One region of the Pantoea sp. X-Soil-ISGK-421 genome, then DNA from elsewhere that is predicted to be linked to it. Evidence: predicted binding sites of a transcription regulator. Region 1 holds the regulator's gene; each other region holds the start of a gene.

Region 1 (3,248 bases):
AGATCGTTGTTCATCATCGTTTCACTTGCGAGTTCACTGTGCCGTGAGGTTCAGGCAATTGATTTCATTGCCGTTCGCCCGTTGGCGCTTGCGCAGATGACAAAACGGGGCGGTAATATCCGCCCCATTTTTGCTCTAAGTGCCGAATCAGTCGGCACTCTGCAAGCGTGAAGGTTAGTGTTTTTTCAGTTTGTCTTTGTGTTTGGTCAGCTGACGGGAAAGCTTATCGATTAACCCGTCGATGGCCGCGTACATATCTTCCGCTTCCGATGTGGCGTGCAGCTCCCCGCCGTTGACGTGCAGTGTTGCATCCGCAATCTGCGTCACCTTCTCTACTTTTAGAACAATATAAACCTGATTGATACGATCAAAATAGTGTTCCAGTTTGGCAAATTTGCTATTTACAAATTCACGCAGAGGTTCGGTTATCTCAACATTAAGTCCGGTAAGGTTTAGCTGCATAGGTCTTCCTTCTTCGTTCGGTCAAACCAATTGCTTACGCTGGTTTGATGGCGGTATCGATAAAGACTCGCGATATTTAGCAACCGTACGTCGCGCTACCATGATGCCCTGTTCGGATAACATGGAGGTCAGTTTGCTGTCGCTCAAGGGTTTTGCGGGATTTTCCGCCGAGATTAATTTTTTCACCAGTGCACGAATCGCCGTAGAAGAGGCTTCGCCACCGCCTTCGGTGTTGACGTGACTGGAGAAAAAATACTTCAGTTCAAAGATGCCACGCGGGCTGTGTAGATACTTCTGCGTGGTGACGCGGGAAATGGTGGACTCATGCATATCAACAGCCTGAGCAATGTCTGCCAGCACCATTGGACGCATATACTCCTCACCCTGCTCAAAAAACGCCTGCTGCTGTTCAACGATACAGCGTGTCACTTTCAGCAGCGTATCGTTACGGCTCTCCAGGCTCTTAATCAGCCACTTGGCTTCCTGTAAGTTGCTGCGAATAAACTGATTATCGCTGTCATTACGTCCTGCTCCGCCCATCGCAGCATACTGCTGATTGATTTTCAGGCGCGGCATGCTGTCGGAGTTGAGTTCAACCGTCCAGCGCTTGCTGATTTTACGAACCAGCACATCGGGAATGACATATTCGGGTTCGCTGGTATTGATCGACTGGCCTGGGCGCGGATCGAGCGACTGAATCAGCAGCATCGCGTCCTTAAGCACTTCTTCCTTGAGACGCGTCACGCGCATCAGGCTGCGGAAGTCATGATTGGCCAGCAGATCGAGGTGTTCACTAACAATCAGACGTGCTTCAGCCAGCATCGGCGTTGCGGCGTCGTATTGCGATAGCTGTACCAGCAGGCAATCACGTAAATCGCGTGCACCCACGCCGACCGGATCGAAACGCTGCACGCGTTTGAGCACGGCTTCTACTTCTTCCAGCGCCAGCTCTTCATCGCCAATACTGTCATAAATGTCTTGTAAGCTGACGGTGAGATAACCGGTGTCGTCAATAGCATCAACGATTGACGTGGCAATCGCGCGATCGGTATCAGTGAACGGTGTTAACTCAACCTGCCACATCAGGTAATCCTGCAGCGATTGGGTGGTTTCGCCCTGATAGATGGGCAGTTCGTCGTCCTGGTAATCGGTGCCCGTGCCTGAAGGTGTTCCAGCGGTGTAGATTTCGTCCCAGGTTGCGTCGAGAGGAAGCTCATCGGGCATTTCTTTCTGTTCAAGTGCCTCGCGCGTGTCTAAAGAATCACTTTCCTGATCCTGAAATTCGCGTGCGTCGACTTCTTCATGCAGATCGGTTTGCTCAAGCAGCGGATTGCTTTCCAACGCCAGTTGCAGTTCTTGCTGGAGTTCAAGCGTAGAAAGTTGCAGCAAGCGAATTGCTTGCTGCAACTGTGGAGTCATCGCCAGCTGTTGGCTGAGCCTGAGTTGCAAACCTTGCTTCATAATTCGGTAAGAATTTCCTAAGCAAACGTAGGGTGTTACAACACCTTATCAGAGTCTGAACTCTTCGCCCAAATAAACACGCTTAACCTGCTCATCTACAAGAATTTCATCAGGCGTGCCATGGGCAATCAAATGTCCCTGGCTGACGATATAAGCGCGTTCACACACCGCGAGGGTTTCACGCACGTTGTGGTCAGTAATCAGCACGCCAAGGCCGCTGTCACGCAAATGCTCGATGATTTTCTTGATGTCGATAACCGAGATCGGATCAACACCGGCAAATGGCTCATCCAGCAAGATAAATTTAGGATTAGCGGCCAGCGCGCGCGCAATTTCCACACGACGACGTTCACCACCCGATAGCGCCTGGCCCATGCTGTCTCGCAGATGGGCGATATGGAACTCCTCCATCAGCTCGTTGGCACGATCCTGACGCTGCTCTTCCGTCAAATCATCACGAATCTGCAGAACTGCCATCAGGTTGTCGTAGACGCTCAGGCGGCGGAAGATCGAGGCTTCCTGCGGCAGATAGCCGATGCCGCGACGCGCGCGCGCATGCAGAGGCAGAATGCTGATATCTTCATCATCAATCACAATGCGGCCCGCATCGCGCGGCACAATACCGACCACCATGTAAAACGTGGTGGTTTTACCGGCACCGTTTGGACCCAGCAGGCCGACAATCTCGCCGGACTTTACCTGCAGGCTAACATCTTCCACCACGCGGCGGCCTTTGTAGGCTTTCGCCAGGTTCTCAGCGATTAGTGTAGCCATAGCAATCAGTTACTCTTTTTAGGGCTCGCGGACGAACCGTTTTTGTCCTGCAGCTGCGACGGTACCAGAACGGTGGTCACGCGCTTGCTCTCACCCTGGCTGAAGGCCTGCATCTTCTGCTCTTTCACCAGGTAAGTGATGCGGTCGCCTTTGATATTGCTGTCCTGCTGCTGAATAAAGGCATTACCTGTCAGCTCAACAAAATCATTCGCCAATTCGTAATGCAGCTTACTAGCATGCCCTTGCACTGGCTTGCCGCTGTCCTGCATCTGATAGAAGGTGGCTGGCGTACCGTAAGCATCAACGATGGTTTTTTTACTGTCACCGCCCGGACGGGTGACCACCACTTTATCGGCGGTAATCTTGATGGAACCCTGAGTCACAATCACGTTGCCGGTAAAGGTCGCGACGTTGCCCTGTAAGTCCAGCGCCTGGTTGACCGAGTCAATATTCACCGGTTTATCGGAATCGCCGGTTAACGCCAGCGCAGGCAGGCTCGTTGCCAGCAGCGTAGTCACCAGCAATAACTTAAGGCTATTTTTTTTCATTTT
Region 2 (3,248 bases), 530 kb from region 1:
TTGCACTATTTTCAGGCGCTACTGTTTAACCGCGCGGCGATTGGCGTGGTGCAGCAATTGCGCGTCGATGTGATGAACGCGGCGCTACGCCAGCCGCTGAGCGCCTTCGATACGCAGCCAGTCGGGCAAATTATTTCGCGCGTCACCAACGACACCGAAGTGATCAAAGATCTCTACGTCACCGTGGTAGCGACGGTGTTGCGCGCTGCCGCGTTGATTGGCGCGATGCTGGTGGCGATGTTCTCCCTCGACTGGCGTATGGCGCTGGTGGCGATCGTGATTTTCCCGCTGGTGCTAACGGTGATGCTGATTTATCAGCGCTTCAGCACACCAATTGCGCGTCGCGTGCGCAGCTATCTGGCGGACATCAACAACGGCTTCAATGAAGTGATCAACGGGATGAGTGTGATCCAGCAGTTCCGCCAGCAGGCGCGCTTTGGTGAACGCATGGGCGAAGCCAGCCGTTCGCACTATCTGGCGCGTATGGAAACGCTGCGACTGGATGGCTTTTTATTGCGCCCATTGCTGAGTCTGTTTTCGGCCATGATTTTGTGCGGTTTGCTGATGCTGTTCAGCTTCGCCACGCCGGGCGTGTTTGAAGTTGGTGTGCTCTACGCGTTCATTACCTACCTTGGCCGCCTCAATGAGCCGCTGATTGAGCTGACCACGCAGCAGTCGATGCTGCAACAAGCTGTTGTCTCTGGCGAGCGTATCTTCGAACTGATGGATGCGGATCAGCAGGGTTATGGCAATGATATTCAGCCGCTGGCCTCCGGCAGCATCTCGCTGCGTGATGTGAGCTTTGCTTATCGCGATAATCGCGATGTGCTCAGTAACATCAATCTTGAAGTGCCCGCGCGTAATTTTGTGGCGCTGGTGGGGCATACCGGCAGCGGTAAAAGTACGTTAGCCAATCTGCTGATGGGCTATTATCCGGTGACGCGCGGCAGCATCGAGCTGGATGGCCGCCCGCTGATGCAGCTGTCGCACGCCGCCTTACGTCAAAGCGTGGCGATGGTGCAACAGGATCCGGTCGTACTGGCGGATTCGCTGCTGGCCAACGTGCGTTTGGGACGCGATATTCCGGAAGACCACGTGTGGCAGGCGCTGGAGACGGTGCAGTTGGCCCCGCTGGCACGCAGCATGGCGGATGGCATTCATACGCGTTTAGGCGAGCAGGGCAATAATCTGTCGGTTGGGCAGAAACAGTTGTTGGCGCTGGCGCGCGTGTTGGTGTCATTGCCGCAGATTCTGATCCTCGACGAAGCGACGGCCAATATCGATTCCGGAACTGAACAGGCGATTCAGCACGCGTTACGCGCACTTCGCCAGCACAGCACGCTGGTGGTGATCGCGCATCGACTTTCCACCATCACGGAAGCCGATCAGATTTTAGTGTTGCATCGCGGTCAGGTGGTTGAGCGTGGAACGCATGCTGAACTGCTGGCTGAGCAAGGCCGCTACTGGCAAATGTATCAGCTGCAGCAGGCGGGCGATGAACTCGCGGCGGGCATCCCCGTACAATCCGAAGGGTGAATTGCACCTTTTTTGCACAGTTTTATCGGAATGTTCTGTATTGATGCACTTCTTTGAGGCTTAAAGCACCAAAGGAGTGCAAAATTGCAACACTGCTCCTCGCTACCCTCCCTAATTTGCGCCGCGCTTCACATAACGAAGCGTGATGCAGCGCGCCTATGCTGCTGACATTCCCCTTTTTTTATTTATGGCACAACCTTTGCTTATATCCCTATGTGTCCGCGAGACTCACTCAATTTCTTATCCGGAGGGGAACGTATGAAGCTGGTTACCGTGGTAATCAAACCATTTAAGCTGGAGGACGTGCGTGAAGCCTTATCCTCTATTGGCATTCAGGGGCTGACAGTTACCGAGGTCAAAGGTTTCGGTCGCCAGAAAGGTCACGCAGAGCTTTATCGCGGTGCCGAGTACAGCGTTAACTTCCTGCCAAAAGTAAAAATTGATATCGCTATTGCGGACGACCAACTTGACGAAGTGGTCGATGTCATCAGCAAAGCCGCGTATACCGGCAAAATTGGCGACGGCAAGATTTTCGTCGCAGAACTGCAGCGCGTCATTCGTATTCGTACCGGCGAGACCGACGAAGCAGCACTGTAACTGGGGCTCTGAATTGTGATGGGATGGAAAGAAATGAATAAACTGATAACGAAGTTGGGCCTCACCAGCCTCGCGCTGTTACCGTCTCTGGCGATGGCGGCAGCGCCTGCCGTCGCGGATAAAGCCGATAACGCCTTTATGATGATCTGTACCGCGTTGGTACTGTTTATGTCTATTCCCGGCATTGCGCTGTTCTACGGTGGTTTAATCCGCGGTAAGAACGTGCTGTCCATGCTGACCCAGGTTGCGGTGACTTTCTCGCTGGTGTGCGTGCTGTGGGTGATTTACGGTTACTCGCTGGCGTTCAGTGAAGGTAACTCGTTCTTCGGTAGCTTCCAGTGGGCGATGCTGAAAAATATTGAGCTGAAAGCCTTGATGGGCAGCTTCTATCAGTACATTCACGTTGCGTTCCAGGCTTCCTTTGCCTGTATTACCGTCGGCCTGATTGTCGGTGCGCTGGCGGAACGTATTCGCTTCTCTGCGGTACTGATTTTTGTGGTGGTATGGCTGACTCTGGCTTATCTGCCAATCGCACACATGGTGTGGGCAGGTGGCTTGCTGGCGCAAGATGGCGCGCTCGACTTCGCGGGCGGCACTGTAGTTCACATCAACGCCGCGGTTGCTGGTCTGGTGGGTGCTTACCTGGTGGGCAAACGTGCGGGTTTTGGCAAAGAAGCCTTCAAACCACACAATCTGCCGATGGTGTTCCTCGGTACCGCGATTCTGTATGTGGGCTGGTTCGGCTTCAACGCCGGTTCTGCTTCCTCGGCTAACGAAATCGCTGCGCTGGCATTCCTGAATACCGTGGTTGCCACAGCAGGTGCGGTGCTGTCGTGGGTGTTTGGCGAGTGGGCGGTACGTGGCAAACCTTCTCTGCTCGGTGCATGCTCAGGCTTCATTGCCGGTCTGGTGGCGATTACCCCAGCGTGTGGTTATGTTGGTGTCGGTGGCGCGCTGATTATTGGTCTGGCAGGTGGTTTAGCAGGTCTGTGGGGCGTAACAACCCTGAAGAAATGGCTGCGCGTTGATGACCCATGTGACGTGTTTGGTGTCCATGGCGTGTGTGGCATCCTCGGCTGTATCCTGACTGGTGTGTTCGCTTCGTCTTCACTGGG
Region 3 (3,248 bases), on a different replicon from region 1:
GCCATGCACTCCATTTTGGATATCAACAGCCAGTGCCGCCAGCGTCTGAACAGAAAGAGTCATATTGTCACCTGCACATGAATTGTCTCAAAGACAAGCAAAGACATTGTATTTAACACAACATGAAATTATCCATTTGATTAAAATCAACGTGTTATGTAATGGCACGGAATATGCCTTATCAGATTAGATAATGTAGCTCAGGAGTATCACCGTGTCAGAACAACTAAACAGTCAGGCGCTTAGCGCACAGCAAATTGCATCGGCCGCTGATGCCCTGCGTTGGGCAGCATTTGGTAGTGGCAGCCGCGGGCTAGTGTTCACGTATCGACAAACGTCCCCGGAACGCCTGCATTTTGAAACCGAATATGCCGGACGAAAAGCATGGGTCGATTTGGATATCCCTTACACCCCTCTTTCACTCATCGTCGCTGGTGCGCTGCTGTTGCAACAGCTGAATACTTATGTCGGATAACACCATGAATCATTTAAATGAAGTCATCAGAACGGTTGATGACACCATTCGCAATAATGTCATTCACGATATGAATGGGCTGCTGTGCGAACTCAGCGACGACCATCAGCTCACTCGCGAAGAGCGCTTCACCCAACAGCAGCGTCTGCGCGTGGCGGTTTTTAAACACAGTAGCGAGAAAGAAGAACTCGCCGAGCAGCGCCGTAACTGGCTCACGCAGGGCGGCATCATCTGTTAACAGGAGGCCCAACATGGCTCATATCATCCCTCAACATTTTGCACACACTCGCTCAACGCCTTTCTGGGATAGAAAGAGTGTGCCGCAAGCGCTCTTGACCCATCACAACACGAAAAAAGGCGTTTATGGCAGGCTTTCAGTTATGCGCGGTGCAGTGAAATATTATGGTTTTGCTGGTGAACACCAGACAGCACACGAAATGGAAATCACCATTATCGCCGGGCAGTTTGGCATCAGCCCACCGCAGTACTGGCACCATATTGAGTTATTAAGTGATGACACTTATTTCAATATTGATTTTTTTGCTGACCCAGACGTTGCTTTAGAGGGCAACGGATTTGAGCGCGAAGTTCATATTCCAGAATCGTCCAGGTAAAAACATTACTAACCCGCTGCGGCGGGTTTTTTTATGCCTGATGCATTGTCATTAATACATCCACATGTCAGTCACACAACATTATTTATTGTATTTTAAACAAATAAAAATCTGTAATTATTTATAAATCAATGAGATAAATTTTGGCACGTCTGATGCAATAACGAGTGTGAAACCACTTTACGCTAACAGGGCATCAAATGAATATTCACGTAAAAAACAACATTTTTTGGGTCGGCAAACGTGACTGGGAAGTTGAGCACTTTCACGGCAAAGAGTACAAGATGCAGCGTGGCACCAGCTATAACAGCTATCTTATTCGCGAAGCCAGGAACGTCCTGATCGATACGGTTGATCTGAAATTCCGTACTGATTTTGTTAAGAATCTGGCAGAAGAAATCGATCTGAAAAAAATCGATGCCATCGTAATTAACCATGCAGAAGAAGACCATTCAGGCGCACTCGCCGAACTGCTGGCGCTGATTCCAAACACGCCGATTTACTGCACCGCTAACGGCGTTGATTCCATCAATGGTCATCACCACCATCCCGAATGGAATTTTAACGTGGTTAAAACCGGTGATTCGCTCGATCTCGGCAACGGCAAAAAACTGATCTTTGTTGAAACCCCGATGTTGCACTGGCCAGACAGCATGATGACTTACATGACAGAGGACGCCGTGCTGTTCAGTAATGATGCCTTCGGCCAGCATTACTGCGATGAACATCTGTTTAACGATGAAGTTGACCAACATGAACTGTTTGATCAATGCCAGCGCTATTTCTCCAATATCCTGACGCCTTTTGCGCGTCTGGTTACCCCAAAAATCAATGAGATACTCGGCTTTAATCTGCCGGTCAGCATGATTGCGACTTCGCATGGCGTGGTGTGGCGCGATAAACCCACCCAGATTGTAGAGCTGTACCTGCAATGGGCTGCGGATTATCAGGAAGATCGCATCACCCTGTTCTACGACGCCATGTCTAATAACACCCGCATGATGGCGGATGCGATCGCCGAAGGTATCCGCGAAACCGATCCGCGCGTTGCCGTGAAGGTTTACAACGTCTCCACCCACGACAAAAACGAAATCATCACCTCCTGCTTCCGTTCCAAGGGCATTTTGGTCGGTTCCTCCACCATGAACAATGTGATGATGCCGAAGGTGGCGGGTATGCTGGAAGAGATTACCGGCCTGAAATTCCGCAATAAACGCGCCTCCGCGTTCGGTTCTTATGGCTGGACCGGCGGAGCGGTGGATCGCGTTGCCACTCGCCTGCAGGATGCCGGTTTTGATATGACGATTGCGCTCAAAACCAAGTGGCGTCCCGACCTCTCCGCGCTGGAAGAGTGCCGCGAGCATGGCCGCAAAATCGCCCGTGAATGGGCGCTCTCGCCGCTGCCGGTAGCCATCGTCGCAGCGAATACCACCGCTGCGGTTATGGCAGCTTCCACATCCATAAACCAGGAGGGCGTCGGTGTGGTAGAAGCGGGTGAGGACATCGGACAGAAAATGATTTGTACGGTTTGTCAGTGGGTTTATGACCCGGCCGAGGGCGAACCAAACCAGGATGTCCTACCCGGAACCGCATGGGAAGCCGTGCCAGACGATTTCTTATGCCCTGGATGCGCGCTGGGTAAATCCGTGTTTGATCCTTACGAGGGCTGAGTCCATGTCAGCAGACATTGTGATTGTTGGCTCAGGCTTCGCCGCCCGCCAGCTGGTCAAAAACATCCGGCATCTGGATAAACATGTGCCGATTCGCATCATTGCGGCCGATAGCTGTGATGAATACAACAAGCCCGAACTCAGTCATGTTTTCAGTATGGGTTATCGCGCTGAGGCACTCACTCGACAAACCGCAGCAGAGTGGGCGGAAAACCAGAACATCATGCTGCATCCTTTTACCACGGTTTCGCGCATTGATACGGCAGCAAAGGTTATCAGAACTCCCGCTGGCGATTACGTCTATGGCAAACTGGTGCTTGCTACTGGTGCCGAGGCCATCGTTCCGGCGATAGAGGGCAGTGATCTGATCTTCACGCTGAACAGTCAGCAGGAATACCGCCGCTATGACAACGCGCTGATAGATGCGCATCGAATATTGATGGTCGGCGGGGGTCTCATCGGCACAGAACTCGCGATGGATTTTAACCG

Evidence for each region. The regulator sigma-54, encoded in region 1, starts transcription at its own class of promoters, with help from an activator protein. The targets are predictions, from matches to a motif close to GTTGGCACANNTTTCGCTNT.
Region 2: a site for sigma-54 is predicted at 1,723-1,742, ahead of glnK (P-II family nitrogen regulator). Genes of this name have one in related genera too.
Region 3: a site for sigma-54 is predicted at 1,232-1,251, ahead of norV (anaerobic nitric oxide reductase flavorubredoxin). Genes of this name have one in related genera too.

The regions. Positions count from the first base shown of each region.
Region 1 is NZ_AP035979.1:519,671-522,918, forward strand. It holds gene ptsN (PTS IIA-like nitrogen regulatory protein PtsN) at 1-14, opposite strand, end outside; gene hpf (ribosome hibernation promoting factor) at 175-462, opposite strand; gene rpoN (RNA polymerase factor sigma-54) at 484-1,923, opposite strand; gene lptB (LPS export ABC transporter ATP-binding protein) at 1,972-2,697, opposite strand; gene lptA (lipopolysaccharide ABC transporter substrate-binding protein LptA) at 2,703-3,248, opposite strand, start outside; gene lptC (LPS export ABC transporter periplasmic protein LptC) at 3,232-3,248, opposite strand, start outside.
Region 2 is NZ_AP035979.1:1,053,067-1,056,314, forward strand. It holds gene AC6I8K_RS04740 (SmdB family multidrug efflux ABC transporter permease/ATP-binding protein) at 1-1,536, shown strand, start outside; gene glnK (P-II family nitrogen regulator) at 1,795-2,133, shown strand; gene amtB (ammonium transporter AmtB) at 2,167-3,248, shown strand, end outside.
Region 3 is NZ_AP035980.1:94,363-97,610, reverse strand. It holds gene norR (nitric oxide reductase transcriptional regulator NorR) at 1-63, opposite strand, end outside; gene AC6I8K_RS19230 (hypothetical protein) at 215-475, shown strand; gene AC6I8K_RS19225 (DUF2526 family protein) at 480-713, shown strand; gene AC6I8K_RS19220 (TehB family protein) at 727-1,089, shown strand; gene norV (anaerobic nitric oxide reductase flavorubredoxin) at 1,290-2,759, shown strand; gene norW (NADH:flavorubredoxin reductase NorW) at 2,764-3,248, shown strand, end outside.